DNA from 3 places in the Kerstersia gyiorum genome. Region 2 is predicted to be linked to each of the others. Evidence: predicted binding sites of a transcription regulator. Region 2 holds the regulator's gene; each other region holds the start of a gene.

Region 1 (9,934 bases), 820 kb from region 2:
TGCTGCGCTCGCAATAACCCTGCGGCGCGAATGCCGGGCTTTCGTCCAGCGTGCAATACAGCAGGAAGGCATCCATGAATCGCATGGTGTCGGCGCTGATGCCGGCGGGCTCAAAGGGGTCAATATCCAGGCAGCGCACTTCCACATATTGCACACCGCGCTCGTCCAGGGCGGTCAGCGGTCGTTCGCAGCGTTTGGTGCTGCGCTTGAGACGGATATTCGAGTAGTACTCGTTCTCTATTTGCAGGACATTGGTGTTGAGCTGGATCCACTCGCCGTCGCGCTTGGTGCCGAAGGCCTCGTAGGCCGGCCAGGGAGTGGTCACGGCGTTGTAGAGGCGGTCCAGAAAGGTTTCCAGGTCGTTGTAGTTCAGCTTCAGCTGAGACTGGGCCTTGTTCTGGTAGCCCAGGTCGCTCATGCGCAGGCTGGTGGCATGGGGCAGGAAGCAGGTATCGGCGTCCCAGCGTTCCAGCCCGCCGTTTTGCACGGCGGGGAAGTTGCTGGCGATGGCGGGCGAGGCGCCGAACAGGTACATCAGCAGCCAGCTGGCTCGCGTAAAGTTGCGCACCAGCGCGATATAGCCTGCGTCACGTTGCTCGCGCAGGTTGGCGCCGGGCAGGTCCAGCAAGGGCCAGATCGCGTCGTCCAGCGAAAAATTGTAGTGAATGCCTGCGATGCACTGCATGGAACGGCCATAGCGCACCGCCAGGCCACGACGATAGACATGCTTGAGCATGCCGCTGTTCGAGGTGCCGTACCAGGCGATGGGAATTTCCTGGTCGGCTGGCAGGCGGGCCGGCATCGAGTGATTCCAGATCAACTCGTCGCCCAGGGCGGCATAGGTGGCGCGATGGGTGTCCAGCAACGCAGACAGGACATCGTCCGTGCGGGGGAAGGGATCGGTGATGAGTTCCAGCAGGGCTTCGGAATAATCGGTCGTGATATGCGGATGCGTCAGCGCGGCACCCAGCGCAGCAGGGTGGGGTGCCTGCGACAACTGGCCCTGTGCATTGACGCGCAAGCCTTCCTTCTCGATGCCACGTTGCGTGTTCTCAAGAATATTGCGGTGATTGTCCAGGCGTTGCAGGCGGGATAGCAGAAGATCGGTCACATCGACTCTTTTTATCGTATTCACAGGGAGCCGATTTTACGGGTTTGCTGGCCGCACGGTGCTTAATCCCTATCAGTTGAGGGTAAAAAAGCAAGGTTTGTCCGGCATGGCATGACGCAAACCGGCGGCTGATCAGTGCCGACGTGCTTGTTTCAGGCCGGCATGGCGCTATGATGCCGGGAGGCAGGCATATCGGCGCCGTGCCAGGGCGGAAGCGGATGGATCAGCCTTCTGTGCATGGCCAGCAGGATGGCAGCGCGCCTGCCATTGACGCGCAGCTTCCGGCAGGCGTTCTGCAGGTGGAAATTGACTGTGCGTTCGCTGATTCCGAGGATGACGCCGGTTTCCCAACTGGTTTTTCCATGCGCCGCCCATACCAGACACTCCTGTTCCCTGGCCGACAGGATGTTGTGTGTGACGAGTGTCATATGCCTATGTTTCCAACCTGCCGCATGACAGGAGGCGGCAGTGAGAAAGATTATTGTTACGTTGAGATGACGGGGCAAGGGACCATGCACGCATGCATAAATCCTTGCTGCCAAGGATACGCATGGCACCTTCCTCGATGATGCAGTTCTATCTGAACGCGCTGGCCCTGCTGGCGCCGACCATGGTCGTGGTGGGCGCCGGTTTTGTCTGGGGGCGGCGCAGCCTGCCGTTCGCAGGTCAGTTCATCTCCCAGTTGGTGACGCAGGTGGCGACGCCTGCGCTGGTATTCCATACGCTGATGACCAGCACGCTGGATAACGCCCTGCTGGCCGACGTCGTCTTACTTACGCTGGCCTGTATGGCGGCCGTGACACTGGTGTCCGCTGCCGGGCTGAAACTGGCCGGGCTGCCGGTGCGCAAGCTGCTGCCGACCACTAGCATGCCGAATGCGGGCAATATCGGGCTGCCGGTGTCCTACATGGCTTTTGGCGAAACCGGGCTGGCCGTGGCGGTGGCGATCTTCACTGTGTCGTCTTTCCTGCAACATACCGTCGGTTTGCGTATCTTGCCGGGGGGCGTGGCGCGTGGCGGCGCCTGGCGCAATCCGACGATGGCGCTGTGCGTGCTGGCTGTACTGCTGCGCGCGCTGGGCCTGGGCCTGCCGGACTGGTCACTGGAATCGGCGCGCCTGCTGGGCAGCCTGGCGGTACCGCTGATGCTGCTCAGCCTGGGCCATGCGTTGTCGCAGATTCCAGCTTCGGGCCTGCGTGCGGGTTCGTTGATGGCAGGCATGCGCCTGATCGGCGGCTGTGCCACGGCGCTGCTGGTGACCTGGGCCATGGGCGCGCCGCCGCTGATCGCCAATGCCGTGGTCCTGCAGATGTCCATGCCCTGCGCCGTGATGAGCTACATGTACGCACGTACTTACACGGACCGCGGTGACGAGGCCGCTGGCGCGGTTCTGGTGTCCACCGGCATATTCCTGGTATTCGCACCTATTCTGCTGTGGTTCCTGAGGGTGTAGGCCGGACGTTCTGCTATGGGCCATTCTTTTGTCGGGGAAGCGGGGCGGGAAAGTGATGCCGCGCGACAGGCTCTGCGCCAGTGGTGGTTCGTGTTCCCGTTCATACCGAATGCCCTCGTACCGTCGTAACCCTGCTTGCGGCGTGGCCGATGCGCCCCGTTCCGGGATGTCGGTGTTAGAATTCTTTCTCATCTTCATGGCGCCGATTTGCTTGATCTGCTTGCGGGCGCCCGATAAATCCCGCTAAAGAGGTCCATGTGACTCCTTCATCCGTATCTTCAAACGCCACCGGCATTGGGTCGTGCGTGGCTCAGGACCCATTGCAGGCTGCCATTCCGGCGGGTTCCGTCGGCGTGGTCCGGGCACAGAAAATCGCTTTCGATGAACCGCTGCAACTGGTCAGCGGCCAGGTGCTGCCCAGCTACGAGCTGGCCATCGAAACCTATGGCGAGCTCAATGCCGACCGTTCCAATGCTGTCCTGATCTGCCATGCGCTGAACGCCTCGCACCATGTGGCCGGCATCAATGCCGACAACCCCAAGGACGTGGGGTGGTGGGACAACATGGTAGGCCCCGGCAAGCCGGTGGATACCAACCGTTTCTTTGTCATTGGCATCAACAACCTGGGTTCCTGCTTCGGTTCCACCGGGCCTGCCAGCATCAATCCGGCGACTGGCAAGCCCTGGGGCGCGGCCTTCCCGGTGGTGACTGTCGAGGACTGGGTGCACGCGCAGGCTCGCGTGGCCGATTATCTGGGTATAGAACGCTTTGCTGCCGTGATGGGGGGCTCGCTGGGTGGCATGCAGGCGCTCAGCTGGGCCGTTACCTGCCCGGAACGGGTGGCCCATTGCGTGGTGATCGCCAGCACGCCGCGCCTGTCGGCGCAGAATATCGGCTTCAATGAAGTAGCGCGGCGCGCCATCATCACCGACCCTGATTTCCATGGCGGTGATTACTATGCCCATGGCACGGTGCCAGCGCGGGGCCTGTCGGTTGCGCGCATGGTGGGGCACATTACCTATCTGTCGGACGACGACATGGCCGAAAAATTCGGTCGGGTCCAGCGCGAGCCGGCGGCCAATGGCGATTACCACTACGGCTATGACGTGGAATTCGAGGTGGAATCCTACCTGCGCTACCAGGGCGAAAAATTCTCGCGTACCTTCGACGCGAATACCTATCTGCTGATTACCCGAGCGCTGGATTATTTCGATCCGGCGCGGCGTACCGGGGGCGACCTGGCGCGTGCGCTGGCGCCTGCCACGGCGGATTTTTTGCTGGTGTCGTTCACGACTGACTGGCGTTTCCCGCCCGAGCGTTCACGCGAGATCGTCGGCGCCTTGCTGCAGAACGACCGCTCCGTGACCTACGGTGAAATCAATGCGCCGCATGGCCATGATGCGTTCTTGCTGACGGATTCGCGCTATCACGCGCTGGTATCGGCCTATTTCGACAGGGTGGCGCGGGCATGCCGCCTGGGTGAACGCCAGGCGCCGGCGCAGGCAGGAGAACAGGCATGAGTGAAATTGTCGGCGTCAATGGCATGATCGTGCGTGGCGGCACGGCGCTGCGTCCCGATCTGGCGCGTATCGCCAGCTGGATCGAATCAGGCAGCCGCGTGCTGGACCTGGGTTGCGGGGATGGCACGCTACTGGCGGAATTGCGTGATCGCCGCCAGGTGCGCGGCCGTGGTGTGGAACTGAGCGACCAGTGCGTGATTGCTTGCGCCCGCCGTGGCGTGGACGTGATCCAGCAGAACCTGGAGGACGGCCTGGCATTGTTCGGCGACCAGGCTTTCGATACCGTGGTGCTGTCCAAGACCTTGCAGGCCATGCACAATACCGAGCATATCCTCAAGGAAATGGCGCGGGTGGCGCGCTATGGCGTGGTGTCCTTCCCCAATTTTGGCTATTGGCCCCATGGCTGGTCCATTCTGCGCGGCCGTATGCCGGTGACGGGTGAAATGCCCTACCAGTGGTACAACACGCCGAATATCCATCTTTGCACCCTGAGCGATTTCGAGGATCTGGCGCAACAGTGCGGATTGCGCATCCTGGAACGCGCCACCTTCGACCACAACCGCGAAGTACGCTGGTTGCCGAGCTGGCGCAGCACGCTGGCGGTCTATCGTTTCAGTTCGGCCGGCGCCTGAGGCGTGCGGCGGCCGGCACCAGGAGATTCCCATTCGTTTTGCCCGCCTGTTCACCAGCCGCCGAGTCGCTCCTCTTTTCCTGCTGGGCATGGCCAGCGGCCTGCCGCTGGAGCTGACCAGCAATACCCTGCAAGTCTGGCTGACGGTCGCGGGTGTATCGCTGCAGGAAATCGGCCTACTGACGCTGGCCGGTGCTGCCTACACCCTGAAGTTTCTGTGGTCACCGCTGGTGGACCGCTATGCGCCGCCCGGCCTGGGCCGCCGCCGTGGCTGGATTTTCCTGACGCAATGGTTGCTGGCGTTGGCGCTGGTCGGCATGGGCCTGCTGTCGCCCAGGGAGTCGCTGGGCACGCTGGCCCTGCTGGCCGTGATGGTGGCTTTTTTTTCCGCGACGCAGGATATCGCCTTTGATGCCTACCGGGCCGACCTGCTGCAACCCTATGAGCGTGGCGCCGGTGTGGCCCTGTCCGTTCTGGGGTACCGCCTGGCCAAGGTGGTCTCTGGCGGCCTGGCGGTGGTTGCCGCCGAAAAATGGCTGGGCTGGAACAACGTTTACATCCTGATGGGTGTTTGCATGGCGGCGCTGTCTGCCGTCACGCTGTTCGCGGTGGAACCGCAGCGCGATGTGCAGGCACCGGTATCGCTGCGCGCGGCCGTCATGGAGCCATTCCGCGAGTTTTTCGGGCGCAACGGCGCCTGGGAAATGGTGTTGTTCATCATTATCTACAAACTGGGCGATGCCTTTGCCTCGGCGCTGTCCAATACTTTCCTGATTCGCCATGGCCAGTTCAATGCCGAGACGGTCGGGTGGGTCAACAACGTCCTGGGCATTGCTGCGACGGTGGTCGGGGCGGTGCTGGGCGGTGCCTTGCTGGCGCGGCTGCGGTTGTTCCGTGCGCTGCTGCTGTTCGGCGCCCTGCAAGGCGCATCCAACCTGGGCTATGCATTGATTGCCTGGTATCCGGGCGAGCTTGCGCTGATGGTGCCGGTCGTGGCGTTCGAGAATGTCTGCAGCGGGTTGGGTACGGCGGCATTCGTGGCTTTGCTGCTGGCCGTATGCGACGCTCGCTATTCCGCCACGCAGTTTGCTTTGCTATCGGCACTGGCCGCGATCGGACGCACTTATATTGCCGGACCCTTGACGCCGCCGCTGGTAGGCTGGTTGGGCTGGCCGGGGTTTTTCCTGCTGTCCGTGGCGGTGGCGGTTCCAGGCCTGTGGCTGCTCTGGCGGCGCAAGACCGAAATAGAGCACCTGGATACGCGGCAGGACCCGGAGTCGGGTGATCCGTCCTGAGATGAAAAAATCGCCGCCAGGCCTTGTAGCCCGGCGGCGATGTTACGCATGGCGCGTTATCCGGATGGGATCAGATTTCGTCGTCAGCGTCGTGGGGCTGGCGTACCACCAGTACGTCGCAAGAGAGATTTTCCAGCAGGCTGGCGGCGATGCTGCCGATGGCCGTGCGCAGGATGCCAGTCAGGCCGTGGGTGCCGACGGCAACCAGATCCACATGGTTCTTGTAGGCGTATTCGGACAGCAGCGAGACGGAGTCGCCGATTTCAATCAGGATTTCCGGACGCTGGCCGTCCTGCAGGCCGGCGGTGTCGTCCAGGAATTCCTCGCCGGTCTGTTTGGCAGCCTGGCGGAAACCGTTGATGAGCGTCTGGGTGTGCAGCACGCCGGTCGCAGTGGGCAGTTCCAGGGCGTGATAGAGCTTGAAAGGCGTGCCTGGTAACAGGTTCACCACGGCATCGACGGCGTGGCGCGAGCCTTCGGAGAAGTCTGTGGCGACCAGCACGTTGCGGTAGGGGTGGCGCGGACGCTCCTTGACCACCAGTACCGGAACGGGAATGTGGCGCACCAGTTTTTCCACCGTGGTTCCCAGCAGCAGGCGGCCCAGGGTTTCATCCCGGGCGACGCCGGCCACGACCAGTTCGGCCTGGGTTTCTTCTGCCACTTGCAGGATGACATCCAGCGCCTTGCCCTGTTCCACGCGGACTTTGATGTCCACCCCGCTTTCGGCCAGGTCATCAAGCAGACGGCGTTCGGCCAGGCTGCGGTGATCCGGCGCCAGCTTGCGCCAGGTGGGCGTGATTAATTGCGCCGTCAGGGACGGTTCGATGACGTGCAGGGCGACCAGACGTGCCTGGCGGGACCGGGCCAGCTGGACGGCGCGGTCCAGGGCTCGGTCACAGCGGGCGCTGAGGTCGGTGGTCAGAAGGATGGTGCGCTGCGGTGCAGCGTCGGAATGGGGCATGGAATTGTCTCCGGCAAGGGGGCCAAGCTGAACACGGGCTCTTGACGATATCATGCCGCGTCGGCGCAATCCGTGTTTTGACGTGTATCAAGCGCCAGGAACGCAGGGCGCAGTTCCGGCCCTGCCGGGCGTGAAAAATGGCCGGTAGCAGGCGTGGCTTTAGTTGCCAGATAAGTGAAACAGCCCCGCACCGGTAGTTCCGGTGCGGGGCTGTCTTGGTGCTATCCAGGGTGGGAACATGATGGCGGCGCGATGGCTCTGCCCCTGTCCCTATTTCATGATGCCTGATCGGCGCGCCCGGCGATATGCCAGGCTTGGTGTGGCAAGGCCGGCAGGGCCTTGCCGGGCCAGGATCAATACAGGCCTTGCTGCAACATGGCGTCGGCGACTTTGACGAAGCCGGCGATGTTGGCGCCATCCAGGTAGTTGACCTTGCCGGTCGTGTCGCTGGTGCCGTAGCGCACGCAGTTGGCGTGGATGTCGCTCATGATGGCTTGCAGGCGGGCATCGACTTCGTCGCGGGTCCAGGCCAGGCGCATGGCGTTCTGGCTCATTTCCAGGCCGGACACAGCCACGCCGCCGGCATTGCTGGCCTTGCCGGGTGCGTACAGCACGCCAGCTTCGATGAAGGCATGGGCGGCTTCCAGCGTCGAAGGCATGTTGGCGCCTTCGGCAACGCAGATCACGCCGTTCTTGATGAGCGTGCGGGCGTCTTCGATTTCCAGCTCGTTCTGCGTGGCGCAGGGCAGAGCCACGTCGACGACCACGCCCCAGGGGCGCTGGCCGGAATGGAAGGGCAGGCCGAAGCGTTCGGCATACACCTTCAGCGGCTGGCGTTCGACGTTCTTGATGTGCATCAGCGCCTGCAGTTTTTCCGGCGTGAAGCCTTCGGCATCGAACACGAAGCCCTGGGAATCGGAAACCGTCAGTACCCGGGCGCCGAGCTGCATGGCTTTTTCCACAGCGTACTGGGCCACGTTGCCCGAACCGGAGACCGCGACGCGCAGGCCGTCGAATGACTTGCCCTGGGCTTGCAGCATGTGCTGGGCGAAGTAGACCGTGCCGTAGCCGGTGGCTTCCGGGCGGATCAGGCTGCCGCCGAAGCTCAGGCCCTTGCCGGTGAAGACCGCGCCGGTCTGGTTGGAAAGCTTTTTCATCATGCCGGCCATGAAGCCGACCTCGCGAGCGCCCACGCCCATATCGCCTGCCGGTACGTCGGTATCGGGGCCGATGTGGCGGAACAGTTCGATGACCAGGGCCTGGCAGAAGCGCATGATTTCAGCGTCCGAGCGGCCCTTGGGGTCGAAATCGGAACCGCCCTTGGCGCCACCCATCGGCAGCGTGGTCAGTGCATTCTTGAAGGTTTGCTCGAAGGCCAGGAACTTCAGGATGGAGAGGTTCACCGACGGGTGGAAGCGCATGCCGCCCTTGAAGGGGCCGACAGCGGAGCTGTGCTGGATGCGGAAACCGCGGTTCACATGGACTTCACCCTTATCGTCGGTCCAGGAGATGCGGAACTGGATGGCGCGCTCGGGTTCGACCAGGCGTTCCAGCAGGCCTTGTTCGGCGTAACGAGGGTTGGCTTGCAGGAAGGGCCAGAGACTGGAGGTTACTTCTTGCACGGCTTGCAGGAATTCCGGCTGGTGCGGATCACGACGGGCGACTTGTGCCAGAAAATCGTCCAGGCTCTTCAAGGTCTTCAAAATGCGAGCTCCCTCTTGGGTAGGCGCAACAATTTGGTGCGCAAAATGGTGCAAAACGGTGCGAGAGACGCATTCTATTACCAAAAAAGGCTTTTGCGTGAATGACTTACGATAAAAATAAATGGGGACGGATTGAAATCAAAATGCCTGTTTTGCTAAAAACAGGGACAGTCTTTTGATAAAGACTGGTGCTGCTTGTTGCTGTTCGTTTGGAAATACGGAAAACCCTGTCATGACAATGCGTTGCGGGATTTCTCGGGGGGCGTTTGCCGTGTCTGAGCGCTGGCTGGCAAGAGCACGCAGGTGCTGGCGGAGCGGGAACGGACGGGAATGGGAGGGTTTGGGGCGGGCCAGCAGCCCGGAGACGCGCCGGCGCATGCAAGCGCCGGCGGAAAAGATGGCATCAGACCAGCGAAAAGTCGTAGTCGATGGTCAAGGGAGCGTGATCGGAGAAGCGTTCGTCCTTGTAAATGGACGCGGAACGGGCTTTTGCAGCGATGCCAGGGGTTGCGACATGGTAGTCGATACGCCATCCGACATTTTTGGCCCAAGCCTGTCCCCTATTGCTCCACCAGGTGTAGCATTCATCGGTTGTCTCTGGATGCAGACGCCGGTAGACATCGACAAATCCTTTTTCATCAATGACTTGTGTCATCCACTCGCGCTCTTCCGGCAGGAAGCCGGAGTTCTTGCGGTTGCCTTTCCAGTTCTTCAGGTCGATCTCATGGTGGGCGATATTCCAGTCGCCGCAGATGATGAACTCGCGGCCGTCTGCACGGTTTTCGTGCATGAGGGCATCTAGCCATGCACCGAAATGATCCAGGAACCGGTATTTGGCCTGCTGGCGTTCGTCGCCGCTGGAACCGGAGGGCAGATAGGCGCTGATGACGCTGAATCCGGGCCAGTCGGCGCGGATGATGCGGCCTTCACGGTCGAATTCCGGCGATTCCATGCCGGCCACCACCAGTTCCGCAGGACGCGACAAATACAGGCCGACACCGCTATAGCCTTTTTTCTCGGCGGCGTGGAAATGTCCGGAGTAGCCCGAGGGATGGCGCAGTTCATCCGTCAGGTCGGCATCCTGGGCCTTGATTTCCTGCAGGCAGACGATATCGGCGCTTTGCCGGGCGAGCCAGTCGGGCAGGCCTTTGCGGAAGGCGGAGCGTATGCCGTTCAGGTTGAGCGAGGTAATGCGTAGCAAGCCGTTATCCTTTTGTGCGGGTTGAGGGGAGAGGGCATCATTGGCCCCGGGTGGGGCAG
Region 2 (9,934 bases):
CGCATCACCTGCGCATCCAGCGTGCACCACTGTCGGTGAGCGAAACTTTTTCGCGCTGCCGGGTGCCGGGCCAGGCCTGGGTCATGACCTCGGCCACGCTGTCAGTCTGGGGCGATTTTGCCCATTTCATCGACCAACTGGGCCTGTCCGGCGCGGAGATCGGTTATTGGGAGTCACCGTTCGATTACGCCGCGCAGGGCCTGCTGTTCGTACCGCGTTCGCTGCCCGAACCGCAATCGCCGCGTTTTACCCAGGCTTTCGTGGATATGTTGGCGGACGTCCTGGCGGCTAGCGAAGGTGGCGCGTTGGTGCTGTGCACGACGCTGAGGGCGGTGGAACGCATCGCCCAGGCGCTGGAAGTTGTGTATGACGATCGTGGCTGGGACTGGCCGCTGATGCGCCAGGGGCAGGGGGCTCGCGGCGAGTTGCTGGAACGTTTCCGCAAGGAGCCCCATGCCGTGTTGGTGGGCAGCGCTACGTTCTGGGAAGGGGTAGACGTGCCCGGCGATGCGCTGCGGCTGGTGGCAATCGACAAACTACCTTTCGCGCCGCCGGACGACCCGGTGGTCGAGGCGCGGGTGCGGGCTTGCCGCGAGCGCGGCGGCAATCCGTTTGGCGAATATCAGCTGCCCGAGGCGGCAATCGCGCTCAAGCAGGGCGCGGGACGGCTGATTCGTACCGAGTCAGATTGGGGGGTGTTGATGGTGGCGGACAGCCGGCTCGTGGACAAGCCCTATGGCAAGCGCCTGTGGCGCGGTCTGCCGCCTTTTGCCCGGACACGCAACGTCGAAGACGTCAAGGCTTTTTTCCGCGAACGCCGCGCTGTGGAGGTGCCGGATGCGGATCCCGCGGGGAAACGCGCCGGCCAGGAATGATCGGCCGGCGCCCAGGTCAGGTCAGAACCAGCCGACCGGATTCCACCATGACGGTTTGTCGTCGTAGTCGCTGTTCATGACCAGCGTGGCGTTGGGGAAGTTCGCCAGCAGGACGCGGTGAGTGTCGTCGCGCAGGTCGGTCTGGCCCAGCTTGTCGTAGGCCAGCACCATCAGCTTGAGGGCCTCTTCCGTGGCCGGGACGCCTTCGAAGTCGGTAATCACCGCCTGGGCGCGGTTGATGGCTGCCAGATAGGCGTCACGTTCGTAGTAATAGCGGGCGACGTGCACTTCGTTCATGGCGATGGTGTTGACCAGCCATGCCATGCGGTCACGGGCTTCCTGGGCATATTTGCTGTCCGGGTAGCGCGCGATCAGCTCATTGAAGGAATCATAGGACTGGCGCAGGCCCTTGGGGTCGCGCTCGGAAGGGTCCTGGCCGGTCAGGTTGGCCATGAAGGCGCTGGGCGGCGTGAAGCTGATCAGGCCTTTCAGGTACAGCATGTAATCCGTGCCGGGGTGGTTGGGATACTGTTGCTGGAAGCGGTCGATCGTGGCCAGCGCCTGGTCGGGCTCGCTGTCGCGCCAGTTCACGTAGGCAAGGTCGATCAGCGCCTGCTGTGCGTAGACGCCGAAGGGGTAGCGGCTTTCCAGCGTGACGAGACGGTTGCGGGCGGCGGTCCAGTTGCCCGAGTCAACCTCCGCCTTGGCGTCCTGATAAAGCTGTTCCGCCGTCCAGGTGGCGGTGATGTCGCGTTCGCGGCCAGCGGTGCCGCAAGCGGACAGCAGCACAGCGGAGCCCAGGACGACGGGCAGCAGCACGGAGCGGCTGAACGAGCCGCGACGGCGGAAGGAAATGGCAATCTGGCTGATCACGGAAGATATCCTTGGTGTTAGCATTCCGGGCTGATTATAAGATCGACGCCATGCCTGAACGTACTGATAGCCCGGTTTCTTTGTCGGAAGATGACGCTTTGGAGTTGGTTGTGCCGGAATCGTTCCGTGCCGACCGGCTCGACAAGGTGCTGGCCGCGCTGCTCGACGGACATTCGCGGGCACGCCTGCAGGCCTGGATCGAAGCGGGCGCGGTGCATATCAATGATAGCGCGGCGCCGGCGAAGGTGCGGACCACCGTCTATCCCGGCGATGTCCTGAACGTCGTGCCCCAGCCTGCGCCGGAAGACCGGGCCTTCGAGCCGCAGGACGTGGCTTTCGAGGTGATTGCCGACAGCCCGGACTGGATTGTCGTCAACAAGCCCGCAGGACTGGTGACGCACCCCGGCGCGGGCAACTGGCAGGGCACGCTGCTCAATGGTTTGTTGTACCGTTACCCGGAGCTGGCTGGCGTGGCGCGCGCCGGCATCGTGCATCGTCTGGACAAGGATACCTCGGGCCTCTTGGTTGTGGCGCGCAATGAACTGGCGCAGACGCACCTGGTGCGGCAACTGCAGGCGCGAACTATGGGGCGCGAATACATGGCGCTGGCGCATGGCTGGGTGGCGCGTGACGGTACCGTGGACCGAGCGATCGGCCGCGACCGGCGGGTGCCGGTCCGCATGGCGGTGGACAGTCCCGTGGCGCCCAAGCCCGCCGTGACACATTATTCCGTTGTGGCGCGTGGCAAGGTGGAAGCGCTGCCGGTCACGGAAGTGGTATGTCGGCTGGAAACGGGCCGCACGCACCAGATCCGTGTCCACCTCGCCAGCCTGGGGCATCCCTTGCTGGCCGATGAAATTTATGGCGGCCGCACTGTAGGGGGCGCGCAGCGGCAGATGTTGCATGCGCGCGCGTTGCGCTTCGAAGACCCGGCAGGGCATGGGCTATGCCAATGGCAGGCGCCGGTGCCTGCCGATATGCAGCAAGTCAGGGAGACAATCGAATGGGACGAGTAGACCGGGCGGGTTTGCCGGTAGTGACAGCGCCGGATTGGCTGGGCGCTGCAGCGTTCACGACCACGCGCCAGGGGGGCAGCAGTGTTGCGCCTTTTGACAGCCTTAACCTGGGTGCGGCGGCGGGCGATGATGCCCAGGCCGTGGCGCGCAACCGCAATCGCCTGGCAGCTGCGCTGCCGGGAGCGCCGGTATGGCTGCGTCAGGTGCACGGAATACACGTGCATGATGCCGACGCCGATGCGCAACCGGGCACGGCGGAACCTGAGGCTGACGCCGCGGTAACGACCCAGGCCCGCCGTGTCCTGGCGATTCTTACGGCAGATTGCCTGCCTGTCGTCATTGCCGAGGCGCATGGCAAGGCGCTGGGGGCAGCGCATGCGGGCTGGCGTGGCCTGGCCGGTGGCGTGCTGGAGGCCACATTGGCAGCGCTGCGGCAGAAATGTCCGGACCCGGTGGGCTGGCGCGCCTGGATCGGCCCGGCGATAGGGCCGGCGGTGTTTGAAGTGGGCGAAGAAGTGCGGCACGCCTTCGTGTCGGTGGATGCCGTGGCTGCCGATGCCTTCCAGCCCCGTCCCGGCACGCCGGGCAAATGGCTGGCCAATCTGCCCGCGCTGGCCGAGCGTCGCCTGCGCTTGGCGGGTGTGGAAGTCGTGGCGCAAAGCGGCGAATGTACATTCAGCGACACGCAGGCGTTTTTTTCCTACCGGCGTGATGGAATGACAGGCAGGCAGGCGACGTTGGCCTGGCTGCCCTGATACCGGCGACAGGTGCGTGCTGCGCTGCCGCATTGACAGCCCTGGCGGGCGCAGGCAACATCGGGCAAGCAGTGAGACGATAGGGAGTCGATGTGGGCGGAATGAAGGCAGCAGCGTCAGATTCAGTACCGGTTTTCTGTCCGCCCGAGGCGTGGCAGCTCATGCAACAAGAGTTCATGGATGCCTATCGGCAAGTGCTGCAGGCCTGGCAATCAGGTAGCCTGCCAGCGTTGCGTGACCGGCGTTTCAGTGCCCCGGCCTGGGCCGAGAGCCAGCAGCACCTGTTGCTGGCCCATTTGCATGTGCTGGCCGAGCAAACATTGACGCGCATGGCGCGTTCGGCAGACATGTCCGCCGAGATGCGCGAGCGGCTCGAATTCAGCCTGATGCAGTGGCTGGAGGCCAGCGCTCCTTCCAATTTTCTTGCCCTTAACCCGGATGTCATCCGCCGCGCCAGCGAAAGCGCGGGGGCGAGCCTGGCACGCGGTATGGAAAACCTGCTGGCCGATGTGCGGCGTGGCCGCATGCTGCAAAGTGATGAAAGCGCTTTCGAACTGGGCCGCAATCTGGGTGTGAGTCCGGGGGCCGTGGTATATGAAAATCCGCTGTTCCAGTTGATCCAGTACGAGCCGCTGACGCCGCAGGTGCATGCGAGGCCGCTGGTCATCGTGCCGCCTTGTATCAACAAGTTCTATATTCTGGACCTGCGCCCGGAAAATTCGCTGGTTCGGCATGCCGTCGCGGCGGGCCATACGGTGTTCATGGTGTCCTGGCGCAATCCACAGCCGGACGACGCAGACGCAGAACAGCTGTCCCTGGCGCGCTGGGATGATTACGTTGAAGAAGGCGTATTGCGCGCGCTTGCCGTCGCGGCCGACATCAGCCGCCAGGAGCAGGTCAATGCGCTGGGCTTCTGTATCGGCGGCACCTTGCTGGGCGCTGCGCTGGCAGTGGCGGCGGCCCGGGGCCGGCAGCCGGTGGCGGCGCTGACCCTGTTGACCACCATGCTGGATTTTCGCGATGTTGGCGTGCTGAAGGTGTTTGTCGACGAGGCTCATGCCGCGCTGCGCGATGCGGCACTGGGGCAGGGCGGGCTGTTGCGCGCTGCCGAGCTGAACACGACTTTCGCTTTTTTGCGGCCGCGCGAGCTGGTGTGGTCGTATTTCGTGTCGAACTATCTGAAGGGTGATATGCCACCGCCCTTCGATCTGCTGTACTGGAACGCCGACGGTACCAACCTGCCGGGGCCGTTCTTTACCTGGTACTTCCGCCAGGCCTATCTGGAAAACCGTCTGTGCGTGCCCGGTGCGCTGGAAGTCTGCGGCGAAGCACTGGACCTGGGGCTGGTGGACGTGCCGGCTTATGTCTATGCATCGCGCGACGACCATATCGTGCCTTGGCAGACCGCCTATGCCAGCCTGGAGGCATTGCGCGGCCCGACCCGCTTCGTATTGGGCTCTTCCGGTCACATCGCCGGTGTCGTCAATCCGCCTGCCGGCAGTCGACGCCAGCACTGGACGCTGGAAGCAGGGGATTATCCGGCCGATCCGGGCCTATGGCTGCAGGCTGCGACGCAGCACGCAGGCAGCTGGTGGCCGGACTGGTTGGCGTGGCTGGCGCCGCATGGCGGCCGCCAGCGGCGTGCGCCCCAGAAACTGGGAAATACCCGCTACAAACCGCTGGAACCTGCACCGGGACGCTATGTGATGGTCAAGGCTGAATAGGCTCACATCACAAGCAGGACACAGAACAAAGGAGGCGGTGCGGCATCCAGGCCGGGCTTCGTTGCGGGGCCATGCAAGTACCGATACCGCCAATGCCGATTTTGCGGCAAGATGCTCTTGATGGGGCGGAAAGCTGCCGCGCAAGGAGAGGAGAGACAAAATGACTCAGAAAATCGCGTATGTCACCGGAGGCATGGGCGGCATTGGCACTGCTATCTGCCGGCGCCTGGCGCGCGACGGGTTTATCGTCGTGGCAGGATGCGGCCCGAGCCGGGACTGGCAGCAATGGCTCGATGAGCAGCAGGCCGACGGCTTCAGCTTTCATGCATCGGTCGGCAATGTGGCCGATTGGGACTCCACCGTGGCCGCGTTCGAGAAAGTGCGTGCCGACCTCGGTCCTGTCAGCGTCCTGGTCAACAATGCTGGCATCACTCGTGATGGCGTGTTTCGCAAGCTCAGCCGCGAAGACTGGATGGCAGTCATCAACACCAACCTGAACAGCCTGTTCAACGTGACCAAGCAGGTTATCGAGGATATGGTAGGCAGCGGCTGGGGGCGTATCATCAATATTAGTTCGGTCAACGGCCAGAAGGGCCAGTTTGGCCAGACCAACTATTCCACGGCCAAGGCCGGCCTCCATGGATTCACCATGGCGCTGGCCCAGGAAGTGGCCAGCAAGGGGGTGACGGTGAACACGGTTTCCCCCGGCTATATCGGTACCGAAATGGTGCGCGCCATACGTTCCGACGTGCTGGAAAAAATCGTTGGAACTATCCCCGTGCGCCGCCTGGGAACCCCGGAAGAGATCGCTTCCATGGTGTCCTGGGTTGCCTCGCCCGATGCGGGTTTTGCCACCGGGGCGGATTTTTCCGTCAACGGCGGTCTGCATATGGGGTAGAGCCTAGCCGTCCGGCGCCTTTCCAGGGCGCCGCAGTAAATGATGTTATATCGGGATTGCCATGACTCAAGCCAAGCCAGCCGAGGCAGCACAACGCCTCATCAAGAAGTACCCCAATCGCCGTCTGTATGACACGCGAACCAGCACCTACATTACCCTGGCTGACGTCAAGCAATTGGTCATCGCCAGCGAGGCTTTTCAGGTGGTGGATGCCAAGACAGGCGAAGACCTGACGCGCAGCATCCTGCTGCAGATCATCCTCGAAGAGGAAAGCGGCGGCATGCCGATGTTCTCAGCGCCCGTGCTGGCGCAGATCATTCGCTTCTATGGTCACGCCATGCAAGGCATCATGGGCTCGTACCTGGAGAAGAACCTGCAGGCCTTCATGGAAATCCAGGAACGCATGGCCGAGCAGTCGCAAGGCTTGTACGGCAAGCAGTTCGGTCCGGAGGTCTGGGCCCAGTTCATGAATGTGCAGGCGCCCATGGTGCAGAGCATGATGAACAACTATATCGAACAGAGTAAAAACCTGTTCGTGCAGATGCAGGGCCAGATGCAGGATCAGGCCCGCAATCTTTTTTCCACCTTCCCGTTCCCGCCGGGGAGCAAGGACGAGCAGCGCTAGGTCCGTACCTTCCAGACAGGAAAATGCAGTACCGGAAAAGGCAGCGTTCGCGCTGCCTTTTTTCCAGCAATTCTCCGGCTGGGGAATGCTGGCGCACCGGCAATGACAGCGGCCGCGCCAGGTCTACGCAGCGCCATAGGCGAAGGCATTGGGGGCGGCGGGCTGCGCCAGCCCCGCTGAGACGGGATTCAGACCGCGTCTTTTTCCTTTTCGATCAGCTTGTGCAGCTTTTCCTTGTCGAGCAACTGCACCTGACGCTGGTTGACGCGTATCAGTTCCTCGCGTGCAAAGCGCGAGAACAGCCGGCTGACGGTTTCGAGTGTCAGGCCCAGGTAGTTGCCGATTTCCTCGCGGCTCATGCGCATGACGAACTCGGTCGAGGAATAGCCCAGCGCCGACAGGCGCGTGGAAAGGTTCAGCAAGAAAGCCGCGAGGCGTTGTTCGGCCCGCATGGAACCCAGCGCCATCAGCATCTGGTGCGAGCGCGAAATTTCACGGCTCATCAGGCGCAACACCTGCTGCTGCAGGCTGGGCAGGTGGCGGGCCAGATTGTCCATGTCTTCCAGACGGATGACACAGACTTCGGCGTCTTCCAGCGCCACGGCGGTGGATACGTGGTGGCCTTCGATCATGCCGTCCAGGCCGACAATTTCCCCGGGCAGGTGGAAGCCTGTGATCTGGAACTGTCCCTGGGCATTTTCGATCTGGGTCTTGAGCGTGCCGATGCGCACGCTGTAGATCGCAGTGAGAGGCTCGTTCAGCGTGTACAGCGGCTTGCCTTTCTCGATACGAAGCCGTTCCTTGATCAGGCCATCGAGCTTGGCGACGTCATGCGTACTCATGCCTATCGGCAGGCAGACATGGCCCAGCATGCAACTGGAACAGTGCACGGCTTCGGACGGTAGGAGTACTCGTTTGGCCATTGTTGGGAGGAATAAGGATGGGGTCAGAAAAGCTGGGGCAGCCGAGCAAACAGTGCCGGGGCCAGCCCGGATTCCGCTTGATGATTTAAAGGATTGTAAATGACTTTGCGCAAGGACATGCAAACTGGCCGGCCAGCTACGCCAGGGGCAGCAGGCCGGCCAGGGGCAGGGCGGCTTTACAGAACGTCGCCGGCGTAATCGGCCAGGCGCGAGCGTTCGCCGCGTTGCAGTGTGATGTGGCCGGCATGGGGCCAGCCCTTGAAGCGGTCCACCACGTAGGTCAGGCCGGAACTGCCTTCGGTCAGGTACGGGGTGTCGATCTGCGCGATGTTGCCCAGGCAAACGACCTTGGTGCCGGGGCCGGCACGGGTCACCAGGGTTTTCATCTGCTTGGGCGTCAGGTTCTGCGCTTCGTCGATGATGAGGTACTTGTTGAGGAAGGTGCGGCCACGCATGAAGTTCAGCGATTTGACCTTGATGTGCGAGCGGATCAGGTCCAGCGTGGCATTCTGGTTCCAGTCACCGCCATTGGTGCCGCTGGTGGAGTGCAGCACTTCCAGGTTGTCGTCCAGCGCGCCCATCCAGGGTTGCATCTTTTCTTCTTCCGTGCCGGGCAGGAAACCGATGTCATCGCCCACGGGCACGGTGATGCGCGTCATGATGATCTCGGTGTAGCGCTTGGTTTCCAGCACCTGCGCCAGGCCGGCGGCCAGCGCCAGCAGGGTCTTGCCGGTACCGGCCTGGCCCAGCAGCGACACGAAATCGCAGTCCGGGTCCATCAGCAGGTTCAGGGCGAAGTTCTGTTCACGGTTGCGTGCCGTGATGCCCCAGACATTGTTCTTGCCGTGCGAATGGTCGCGCAGCGTCGCCAGGACGGCAGTCTTGCCGCTGACTTCCTTGACGCGCGCATGCAGCGGCAGGGCGCCATCCAGGAACACGAACTGGTTGACGGTGAACTGGCTGCACAGCGGGCCATGGACGCGGTAGTAGGTCGTGCCTCCCTGCTGCCAGGATTCGATGTCCTTGCCGTGCTTGTTCCAGAAGTTCTCGGGCAGTTGCAGCAGGCCGGTATAGAGCAGGTCCGAATCTTCCAGGACCTGGTCGTTGAAATAATCTTCCGCGTTCAGGCCCAGGGCACGCGCCTTCAGGCGCATGTTGACGTCTTTGGACACCAGGACGACGGGTTGCTCGGGGCGGCTGTCCTGCAGCGCCTTGAGCACGCCCAGGATCTGGTTGTCGGCCTTGGCCACCGGCAGCGAAGGGGGCAGCGCGCCTTCCATGGAGGTGGTCTGGATCAGCAGTTTGCCGCTGGCGTCCTTGTTGCCCAGCGCGTTGAGCGCCATGCCTTGGGTGATGTCGGCGGTCACGTCCATCATGGCGTCCAGCGAACGGCTCACCTGGCGGGCATTGCGCGCCACTTCCGACATGCCCTTCTTGTGGTGGTCCAGCTCCTCCAGCGTCATCATGGGGAGGTAGACGTCATGCTCCTGGAAGCGGAACAGGCTGCTGGGATCGTGCAGCAGCACATTGGTGTCCAGCACGAACAGCTTGCGTGGCTCGTCGGCTACGTGGCGGCCGCGGCGGCGCGAGCGGGTGGTCGATGGCGTGACAGCTGACGGCGCAGCCTGTACGGGGACGGCGGCAGGCGTGACAGGCACGGCTGGTGCCCCGGGTGCCGTGGCGGGCGGCGCAGCCTTGGCCACTGGTGCCGCATCTGCTGCAGCCGCGGGGATGGTGCCTTGCGCGTGCTGCCTGGCTTTTGCCGCAGGCGCCGCGCTGGCGTTTTCCGGTACGGCGGCAGGCGCTGCATGTGTTCTGGCCGTAGCCGGCTTGCGTCCGCCGGCTGGTGCGGCAGTGCTGGTGGATACTGTCTGTACGGGCTGGGCCGCCAAGGTTTCCTGTTCGTCGGCAATCGCCGGATGAACAATGGCGGGTTCAGCCTTGCGGGGGGACGGCCGGTAGGCCGGTGCCTTGGCGGGAGCTTCGAGAATCGTGGCGGGACGGACTGGCAGCTTGGGAAGAGGCATGAACAGTGGGCTCCGGGAAAAGGCGCACAGGGAAACGGTCAGGAAACGACGGGACTGGCAGAAGAGGCACTGATACTTGTTGTGTGGGGACTGGCGCAGGGAAGCTGGGCGCCGGCACAGGCCGGCATCCGCCTCAACCTATGCTTTGCGCGGCCTGCAGGACTTCATGAATGTGTCCGGGCACCTTGACGCCGCGCCAGGCCTGCACCAGCTTGCCG
Region 3 (9,934 bases), 1.2 Mb from region 2:
TGACGCCGGGTTGCAGGGCCACGCTTTCGGCCTGTTGCAGGAAACTGGCGTTGCCTGCCGTCTGGAGGATGACGCCGGTGGCATCGGCCAGCAGCACAATGCCGGCATGGCGGCCCACCGTGTTGGAGAGCGTGTCGATTTCGGGTTGGGCTGCCTGCAGCAGACTGGCATGCTGGGCCAGGCGCACGTTCAGCTCGCCGCGCACCAGCATCACGGGATCCGGCTGCATATCGGATTCCCGCGCCATGCAGCGCTGCCAGGAACGCAGCACCGGCGCCGACGATGGCTCGGCTTGTGGTGCAGTGGCGAAATGGAACGTCATCTCTACAGCCTCCCCTGAAACAGTGTCGCATTCTGCGACAGTTGTTGTCGCGGAATGTGTTGCAGTGTCGCGGATTGCGGCGTTGCAGCCTGCCTGGGCTGCGGAACGTCATAAGCAAATTATGCCTTAAACCTGCGCATACGCTAGGGCGGAAAACGAGAAGCGTTTTCTGGCACGCTAATTGCTCATGTCTGTACAAGGGCGGCGCCGCATGGTGCGGTTCCGAACCGTTAAAGGAGAAGAGGCATGGATCTGTCAGATTTGAAGAAGCTGGGACTGGATGTCGAATTTCCGTTCAAGAAGAAGTATGAAAACTATATCGGCGGCAAGTGGGTGCCGCCGGTGGCAGGCAATTACTTCGAGGACATTTCGCCCATCACCGGCCAGGCCTTTACCAGTGTGCCGCGTTCCGACGCGCAGGACATCGAACTGGCGCTGGACGCCGCCCATGCGGCACGTGCGGCCTGGGGCCGGACGTCCGCTGCGGAACGTTCCAATATCCTGCTGCGCATTGCCGACCGCATCGAGCAGAACCTCGAGCGCCTGGCGGTCGCCGAAACCATAGACAACGGCAAGCCGCTGCGCGAAACCCTGGCGGCGGACCTTCCGCTGGCCGTCGATCACTTCCGCTATTTCGCGGGTTGCCTGCGCGCCGAGGAGGGCGCCATTTCCGAGATTGACAGCACCACGGTCGCCTATCACTTCAAGGAGCCCATCGGCGTTGTCGGCCAGATCATTCCTTGGAATTTCCCGCTTCTGATGGCTGCATGGAAACTGGCGCCGGCCCTGGCCGCTGGTTGCCCGGTGGTGCTCAAACCGGCAGAACAGACGCCGGCCTCCATCCTGGTGCTGGTGGAACTGATCGGTGAGCTGTTGCCCGCCGGCGTGCTGAATATCGTCAATGGCTATGGCAAGGAAGCCGGCGAGGCACTGGCCACCAGCAAGCGCATCGCCAAGGTGGCTTTCACCGGCTCCACGCCGGTCGGTCGCCACATCCTGCACGCTGCGGCGGAGAACCTGATTCCGGCGACAGTGGAACTGGGCGGCAAGTCTCCCAATATCTTCTTTGCCGACGTGCTCGACAAGGACGATGCTTTCCTGGACAAGGCGCTGGAGGGCCTGTCGATGTTCGCCCTGAACCAGGGGGAAATCTGCACGTGCCCGTCGCGCATCCTGATCCAGGAGTCCATCTACGAACGCTTCATCGAAAAGGCCATTGCCCGCGTGAAATCCATCAAGACCGGCAACCCGCTGGACCGCCAGACCATGGTGGGTGCACAGGTTTCCAAGGTGCAGATGGACAAGATCCTGTCGTACATCGACATCGGCCGCAACGAAGGGGCGGAATGCCTGATCGGCGGCGCGCGCAACGCGCTGCATGGCGGGCTGGAAGAGGGCTATTACATCAGCCCGACGCTGCTGCTGGGCAAGAACGATATGCGCATCTTCCAGGAGGAAATCTTCGGGCCGGTGGCTGCCGTCACCACTTTCAAGGACGAGGACGAAGCCATTGCCATTGCCAATGACACGTCCTTCGGTTTGGGGGCTGGCGTTTGGACACGCGATGGCTCGCAGGCCTACCGCGTGGGGCGCGGCGTGCAGGCAGGCCGCGTCTGGACCAATTGCTATCACCTCTATCCGGCGCATGCCGCCTTCGGAGGCTACAAGGAATCCGGCATTGGCCGCGAAACCCACAAAGTCGCTTTGTCGAACTATCAGCAGACCAAATGCCTGCTGGTGAGCTACAGCCCGAACGCACTGGGCTTCTATTAAGGCATGACAGCAGGCAAGGGTTCCCGGGGTTGCGGCCCCGGGGGCGCCCGCCTGCACGTGGTTTGCGGCATTGGAAAGCGCCGCAAATGACTGTGGCGGACGGCATGACGGGGATCAATGCGCCCCGTCGGGCTTTTGTCCATGATGGAGTCTGGTTTGTTCAAGGAGCTTATCCATGCAACGCACAATGAAAGCGGCAGTCCTGCGCACTTTCGGCCAACCCCTGCAGATTGAAGAAGTGGAAGTGCCGCGCCCGGGCCCGGGCGACATCCTCGTCAAGATTGAGGCTTGCGGCGTATGCCATACCGACTTGCACGCCGTCGAGGGCGATTGGCCGGTAAAGCCCAATCCGCCCTTCATTCCTGGCCATGAGGGCGTTGGCCACGTGGTGGCTGTGGGCCAGGGCGTGACGCACGTGAAGGAAGGCGACCGTGTCGGTATCCCGTGGCTGTATTCCGCCTGCGGTTATTGTGAACACTGCCTGGGCGGCTGGGAAACACTGTGTGAAAAGCAGCAGAATGCGGGCTACTCGGTCAATGGCGGATTTGCCGAGTATGCGCTGGCCAATGCGTCCTATGTCGGCCTGCTGCCGAAGAATGTCGACTTCATCGAAATCGCGCCCATCCTGTGCGCGGGTGTGACGGTCTACAAAGGCCTAAAGATGACCGACACCAAGGCCGGGCAATGGGTGGCGATTTCCGGCATTGGCGGCCTGGGGCATGTGGCCGTGCAGTATGCGCGGGCCATGGGCTTGAATGTCGCGGCAGTCGACGTCGATGATGAAAAGCTGGAACTGGCGCGCAAGCTCGGCGCCACGGTCACGGTCAATGCGCGCAATACCGACCCGGCAGCCTATCTGAAGCGTGAAGTGGGCGGCGTGCACGGCGCGTTGGTCACGGCAGTGTCGCCGATTGCATTCCAGCAGGCCATGGGGATGACGCGCCGTGGCGGCACGATCGCGCTGAATGGCCTGCCGCCGGGTGAATTTTCGCTCTCCATTTTCGACATGGTGCTCAACGGCACAACGGTACGCGGTTCCATCGTAGGGACCCGCCTGGACCTGCAGGAAGCCCTGGACTTCGCAGGCGAAGGCAAGGTCAAGGCCACCGTGGCCTCCGACCGCCTGGAAAACGTCAACGATGTGTTCGACCGCATGCGCAACGGGAAGATCAACGGCCGGGTCGTCCTTGACCTGGCTGCCTGACGGACGTCTATCCCCGGCGAGCGCTGGCGCAAGGCTAGTCGGCGCATCGGCGCTATGAGGCAAATGCCCCCGGCTATCCTGCACGGGGGCATTTTCATGATTTTTTCAGTGGATGTGCTGCACGGTGTGGTGGCGTGTATGGCGCCTTTGCTACCGCCTCGGGCAGCACGAAAGGGGCGGTGCCAAGTGCTTGGTGCCACGCCAGGTGATGGCTGAGACAGAGATGGCGATTGCCGGGCGGGATGCCCGGCATTGGCCTGTCTCAGGCGTCGCTGCTCTCGGTCGCGTCTATCGACTGCGCCACGAAGCCGCCGCTCTGGCGTTCCCACAGGCGCGCGTACAGGCCACCCTGGGCCAGCAACTCCGCATGCGTGCCGCTTTCGACGATATGCCCCTGGTTCAGCACGACCAGCCGGTCCATGCGGGCAATCGTGGACAGGCGGTGCGCGATTGCAATGACCGTCTTGCCGCGCATCAGTACGTCCAGGCTGTCCTGGATGGCCGCTTCCACCTCGGAGTCCAGCGCCGAGGTGGCTTCGTCCAGCACCAGGATGGGGGCATTCTTCAGCAGTACCCGGGCGATGGCGATGCGCTGGCGCTGTCCACCGGAAAGTTTCACGCCGCGTTCGCCAACATAGGCGTCCAGGCCCTGGCGTCCGTCGCCATCGCTCAGCTTGGGTACGAAGTCGGCCGCGCTGGCCTGTGCAAGTGCCTGGAGCAATTCTGCGTCGCTGGCGCCGGGGCGGCCATACAGCAGGTTTTCGCGGATGGATCGGTGCAGCAGCGAAGGCTCCTGGGTCACGATGCCGATCTGTTCCCGCAGACTGTCCTGCTGCACTAGCGCAATATCCTGATGGTCGACCAGAATGCGGCCGCCTTGCACGTCATAGAGCCTCAGCAGCAGGTTGACCAGTGTGGACTTGCCGACACCGGACGGACCGATCAGGCCGATTTTCTCGCCTGGCTTGATGTGCAGATCCACGCCTTGCAATACCGGGTGGCGTGCATCGTAATGGAACTGGACATGGTCGAAACGGATATCGCCCTGGGTCACCGTAAGCGGTTTGGCATCCGGGACGTCCACGACCGAGCGTGGCTGGGCGATGGTGCGCAGGCCATCCTGCACCACGCCGAAGTTCTCGAAAATACCGCTGACGACCCACATGATCCAGCCGGACATGGTATTGATGCGGATGACCAGCCCGGTTGACAGCGCAATGACCCCCAGCGAAGCCTGGCCGGTGTGCCAGAGCCAGATGGCAAGCCCCGCCGTCCCGGCGATCAAGATGCCGCTGAGGCTGGTAATCGCGAAATCCATGGCGGTGATCACGCGGCCGGACATTTGCGCCTTGGCGGTCTGTTCGGCCATGGCGCTCTGGGCATGCTGTTCTTCCAGGCGCGTATGGGCAAAGAGCTTCAGGGTGCTGATGTTCGTGTAACTGTCGACGATACGGCCCAGCAGCTTGGCGCGCGCGGCTGCGGAGGCGGCCGAACGGCGTCGCGCAAGCGGCACGAAATAGGACAGCATGCCGATGTAGCAGGCCAGCCAGAACAGCAGCGGCAGGGTCAGCAGCCAGTCTGCCTGAGCGAACAGATAGATGGCGCTGCCGGAATACACCACCATGCGCCACAGCGCGTCCACCATCTGCACCGAGGAATCGCGTAGCGCCAATGACGTTTGCATGATGCGGCTGGCAGTCCTGCCGGCCAAGTCATTCTGGAAGAAGGCCAGGCTTTGCCCCAGGACATAGCGGTGGTTCTGCCAGCGGATCATCGTGGTGAAGTTCGGATTGATGGTCTGGTGCACGATGAGGTTGTGCAGGCCGGATAGCACCGGGCGCACCAACAGCGCAATGATTGCCATGGTCAGCAGGGCAGGACCGTGTACCGAGAAGAAGTCTTCCTTGGGGGTGGACTGCGCCATGTCGACGATCTGGCCGATGAAGCTGAACAGCGCGACTTCTACCAGCGAACCGGCCAGGCCTACCACCAGCAACAGGGCGAACCAGTGCCAGACCTGTTTCAGGTAGAAGCGGTAGAACGCGCCGACGGAATCAGGCGGAGCGATATCGGGCGCGGGCCGGAACGGATTGATCAGGTCTTCGAAGCGTTTGAACAGGGACGGCTTGGTCTGTTTTGGCATGCGGTGCTCGGAAATGGGAAAACGGTTTGCGGCATGGCGGCGGCCATGCATGGCCCGCGACGGCCAGGGTTGCGAGTGACGCGCTCAGGGGCGCGATTCGGCTTGCGGTACGGCGGGCGGTTCTGGTTCGGCGGCGCTGTCAGGCGCCGCTGGCCCGGGGTGTTCGGGGTGCGGGTGGTAATGACGCACGCGCCAGCGCACGCGCAAGTCGCTCCAGAGCGGAGGCATGGCGAGCACCAGCAGGAAAAAAGCCAGCGGCAGCGTCATGGAGTAGCCCCAGGCCTGGAAGCCGAATGCGCCGGTCATGGCGCCGACCAGGAAGGATAGCAGCAGCTTGCTGTGCAGGACCAGTTTGGTCCGGTTGGCGACCACACGGCCCTGGCCGCGACCGGTGGCCTTGGGGCTATTGATATAGAACAGTTTGCCCAGCTCGATGCCGATGTCGGTCACCATGCCTGTCACGTGGGTGGTGCGGATGACGGCATTGGAGATTTTGGTGATGAGCGCGTTCTGCAGGCCCATCATGTAGCACAGCAAAACGACGGTGGGCGGTTGCAGGAAACTGACCTGGCGGGCGATCTGCGCGCCGATCAGGCCGAACAGCAAGAGCAGCCCGGCTTCCAGCAGCATGGGAATGGAATATTGCGAATGCAGGCGCCGCCGCCTGGCATAGTTGACCAGGATGGAAGTGGTGATGGCGCCGGCCAGGAAGGCGCAGATGGCGATGACGCAGGCCAGTGCCAGTTCCAGGTTGCGGGCGCTGAGGTGGTCGGCGATGCCCGACACCATGCCCGACATATGCGAGGTGTACTGCCCGACAGCCAGGAAGCCGCCAGCATTCGCCGCGCCAGCTACGAAAGCCAGGCACGCGCCCAGGCGCGCGTCGTTCTGTGGCGTACGACGCGTGTCGGTCCAGTGTGTGTAGCGCAACGACATGACCCATCCAAAAGCGGAGAGCAACGGGAACGGGAGCGTATTGCCTCGGCGGGGCCGTGGCGACGCGCTGCGACAGTTCGGTTTTCGCTTGTCATTATAGGAGCGCACTGCCTGCAGTGCAGCATTCCGGGCCGGCTGCCGCTGTTTGTGGCGCGACAATCGCGATGCGGCTTGTCCGGCGTGTTTGTTCCTTGCCGGTATGAGGTCTGGCCGCCATGCAGGCATCGGCCTGGAGCGCCCTGTCGGCGGCAGGCCTTCAGGCTGGAAGAAGGGGATGGCCTGCAGGGGCAGGAATGCCGGGGCGTGGTGCTATCATCATTTGCCTGAAGACGGTGCGAGCGCCCGACCTGGCGTTGTTTCCGCGATTCCCTTACCCTCGCCATGGCGTTTTTACAGGCCGAGCCGGCATGCGTTCCAAGAAAACTTCCTCCCGTACTTCATCTGATACCCGGCCCAGGCGGCAGATTCCGCGTGCCGGTGGCGCGTCGCTGGTTGCGCTCCTGTTGGCTTTTCTGGCCTGGTGCGTGGGTGGGGATTGGCAGGGGCTGGTACAACGGGTAGTGGACGTCGTGCAGCCGGATGCCGGGCCGGACAGGCGTCCGGCCGTGGCAGACGGGTCCTGGCCTGCATTGCCCCAGGGACAGTACCGTTATGACTTGCAGGGCCAGGTCGTCCATGTCGCGGACGGCGATACGCTGACCTTGCGGCCGGCTGGCGAGCCCCAGCGGCGTATCCGCCTGGCAAATATCGACGCACCGGAAACAGGAGACGGCGCCGCACGTCCCGGCCAGCCGCATGGCGTTGCCGCCCGGCGCGAACTGGACCGCCTGGTGGCCGGCAGGAACCTGAAGCTGCGCTGTTACGAAGAAGATCAGTACGGGCGCGATGTCTGCGATGTCATGCTGGGCGAAAACGATAGCGCCAATCGCCGTATGGTGGCGGCGGGTTATGCCTGGGCCAACCAGCAAGGCAAGGGCAAGCACCTGCGCGACCGGCATGTACTGGTGCTGGAGCAGCAGGCGCAGCGCGATGGCCTGGGCATCTGGGCAGACAGCGGAGCGATACGCCCCTGGGTATGGCGCTATGATTGCTGGCAACAGGGGAAATGCTGAGCGGCAGGCATTGTTCGGCCGGCTAGGGCCTGCAGGATAAAAACAGGGCGTGACAGTCTGTTCTAGGGGGAAGGGGATGGGAGCATCGTGGGCGCGGTGGGGGGCGGCGCTGGCGGCCGTGGCTGGGCTGGCGGGGTGCGATCACGCGCCGGTGAACAGTCCGTATGCCGATGGCGCCATGGAGCAGAATACGCTCTACACCACTTTTATTTCCCGTTCTCCCAAGTCGCTGGACCCGGCGAAATCCTACGCCACGGATGAAACCCCCTATACCTACAACATCTATGAGCCGCTTTACGGGTATCACTATCTGAAGCGTCCCTATGAGCTGATTCCGCGTGCCGCCGAGGCCATCAGCGAACCCGTTTATTACGATGCGGACGGCCAGCGCCTGCCGCCGGATGCGCCGGGCGATCGCATCGCCGAAAGTGTTTATGACATCCGCCTGCGTCCGGGCATCCTGTTTCAGCCGCATCCGGCTTTTGCCCGCACCGAAGATGGCGCCTACCGTTATTGGCCGGTTGCCCTGGAAGACCTGAAAACGGTCACGGGTGTGCCTGATTTTCCGGAAACCGGCACGCGCGAATTGACTGCGCATGATTATGTCTATGCTTTCCGGCGGCTGGCCCATCCCCGGTTGGCGTCACCGATTTTCTCTGTCATGGCGGAGCACGTCGAAGGCATGGAAGATTACGGCGCCCGCCTGAAGCAGGTTTATGCACAGCTGCTGGCGGATTTTCGCCAGCAGCAACCCGCCGCCGACCGGCGCGAACAGCCCTGGCTGGATTTGCGTCAGTACGGTTTTTCCGGGGTGGAGGCGCTGGATGACCATACCCTGCGCGTACGAGTCAAAGGCAAGTATCCACAGTTCAAGTACTGGCTGGCCATGACTTTCCTGGCGCCTGTCCCCTGGGAGGCTGACCGCTTTTATCATCAGCCGGGCATGGCCGAGCGTGACCTGTCGCTGGATAGCTGGCCGGTGGGCACCGGGCCATACTACCTGGCTGAATCCTTGCGCAACCGGCGCCATGTCTTGCAGCGCAATCCGAATTTCCGGGGTGAACCCTATCCGTGCGAAGGCGAGCCCGGTGACCAGGAAGCCGGGCTGCTTGATGACTGCGGCAAGATGACGCCGTTTGTGGACCGAGCGGTGTTCAGCATGGAAAAGGAAGCGATCCCGCTGACAGGCAAGTTCATGCAGGGCTATTACGACCTGCCGCAGATCGAGCGCGGCGAGCTGGGGGTTGCCATGCGCGTGGCGGCTGGCGATTCGGCCGACAAGGCTGCGCGTTACGCCGAACGCGGCATCCAGTTGCCCAGCACGGTGGAGACGACGATCTGGTACATAGGCTTCAACTGGAACGATCCGGTGGTGGGCAAGGGGGACACCCCGGAACAGGCCGAGCGTAACCGCAAGCTGCGCCAGGCCATCAGCATCGCCTTCGACTGGGAAGAATACGTGGCCCTGTTCGAGAACAGCCAGGCATTGGTGGCGCAGGGGCCGGTGCCGCCGGGCGTGCTTGGGTATGACGACGGCCCGGACGGTATCAATACGCAGGTCTACGATATCGTCGATGGCAAGCCGGTGCGCAAGTCGCTCGAAGAGGCCAGGCGCCTGCTGGCCGAAGCCGGCTACCCGGATGGCCGGGATGCCGAAACCGGCAGGCCGCTGGTGCTGTTCTACGATTCCATGACGGGCGTGGGTTCCAATCCGGCCGAAGACTGGTACCGCCGCCAGCTTGCCAAGCTGGGAGTGCAACTGGAGGTGCGAGCCACCGACTTCAACCGCTTCCAGGAAAAAATGCGCAATGGCAGCGCGCAGATATTCATGTGGGGTTGGGTGGCGGATTATCCGGATGCCGAGAATTTTCTCTTCATGCTGTACGGTCCCAACGGCAAGGCGGCCTTTGGCGGTGAGAACGCCGTCAACTATGCCAGCCCGGAATTCGATGCCCTGTTCGAACAGATGCGTTTCCTTGATGATGGCCCGGAGAAAAAAGCGTTGATCGACCGCATGGTCGTGATTCTTCAGCGTGATGCACCCTGGATGTTCGGTTACTTCCCGATGTCCGGCGGCGCCTATCACCAGTGGTTGCACAACGCCAAGCCCACCCAGATGGTGCGCAACAACCTGCCGTATCTCCGGGTGGACGTGGCGCAGCGCGTGGAGCACGTGGCGCGCTGGAATGCGCCCTCATGGTGGCCGCTATGGCTGGCCGGTGTATTGGTGGCGTTGGGGGCGTTGCTGGCCGTGTGGGCGCTGCGTCGCCGTGATCATCAGGCGGCTCGGCCCGCCGGAGGCAAGCAATCATGATGGCCTATACCTTGCGCCGGCTGCTGCATGGCGTGCTCATCCTGATCGGGGTCAACCTGCTGACCTTCCTGCTGTTCTTCTGGGTCAACAGCACCGATGACATGGCGCGCATGGCCATAGGCGGACAGCG

The links. The regulator FNR, encoded in region 2, switches genes on or off when oxygen is low (the NO sensors DNR and NnrR bind a similar motif). The targets are predictions, from matches to a motif close to TTGATNNNNATCAA.
Region 1: ACEW7X_RS14730 (universal stress protein) is a predicted target of FNR. The motif match lies at 7,049-7,062, and genes of this name have one in related genera.
Region 3: adhP (alcohol dehydrogenase AdhP) is a predicted target of FNR. The motif match lies at 2,200-2,213, and genes of this name have one in related genera.

Annotation. Positions count from the first base shown of each region.
Region 1 is NZ_CP169556.1:3,368,325-3,378,258, reverse strand. Features, by position in the region: gene gshA (glutamate--cysteine ligase) at 1-1,111, opposite strand, end outside; gene ACEW7X_RS14755 (helix-turn-helix domain-containing protein) at 1,264-1,539, opposite strand; gene ACEW7X_RS14750 (AEC family transporter) at 1,662-2,564, shown strand; SAM riboswitch at 2,754-2,832, shown strand; gene metX (homoserine O-succinyltransferase MetX) at 2,858-4,084, shown strand; gene metW (methionine biosynthesis protein MetW) at 4,081-4,716, shown strand; gene ACEW7X_RS14735 (AmpG family muropeptide MFS transporter) at 4,805-6,010, shown strand; gene ACEW7X_RS14730 (universal stress protein) at 6,081-6,971, opposite strand; gene gdhA (NADP-specific glutamate dehydrogenase) at 7,325-8,674, opposite strand; gene ACEW7X_RS14720 (exodeoxyribonuclease III) at 9,078-9,875, opposite strand.
Region 2 is NZ_CP169556.1:2,549,753-2,559,686, reverse strand. Features, by position in the region: gene ACEW7X_RS11220 (ATP-dependent DNA helicase) at 1-875, shown strand, start outside; gene ACEW7X_RS11215 (outer membrane protein assembly factor BamD) at 897-1,748, opposite strand; gene ACEW7X_RS11210 (RluA family pseudouridine synthase) at 1,799-2,764, shown strand; gene pgeF (peptidoglycan editing factor PgeF) at 2,752-3,519, shown strand; gene ACEW7X_RS11200 (PHA/PHB synthase family protein) at 3,621-5,243, shown strand; gene phbB (acetoacetyl-CoA reductase) at 5,404-6,141, shown strand; gene phaR (polyhydroxyalkanoate synthesis repressor PhaR) at 6,203-6,766, shown strand; gene fnr (fumarate/nitrate reduction transcriptional regulator Fnr) at 6,955-7,689, opposite strand; gene ACEW7X_RS11180 (PhoH family protein) at 7,866-9,716, opposite strand; gene ACEW7X_RS11175 (peroxiredoxin) at 9,850-9,934, opposite strand, start outside.
Region 3 is NZ_CP169556.1:1,339,849-1,349,782, forward strand. Features, by position in the region: gene ACEW7X_RS05890 (sigma-54-dependent Fis family transcriptional regulator) at 1-322, opposite strand, end outside; gene ACEW7X_RS05895 (aldehyde dehydrogenase family protein) at 569-2,095, shown strand; gene adhP (alcohol dehydrogenase AdhP) at 2,271-3,299, shown strand; gene ACEW7X_RS05905 (ABC transporter ATP-binding protein) at 3,562-5,442, opposite strand; gene ACEW7X_RS05910 (YoaK family protein) at 5,527-6,378, opposite strand; gene ACEW7X_RS05915 (thermonuclease family protein) at 6,786-7,490, shown strand; gene ACEW7X_RS05920 (ABC transporter substrate-binding protein) at 7,567-9,804, shown strand; gene ACEW7X_RS05925 (ABC transporter permease) at 9,801-9,934, shown strand, end outside.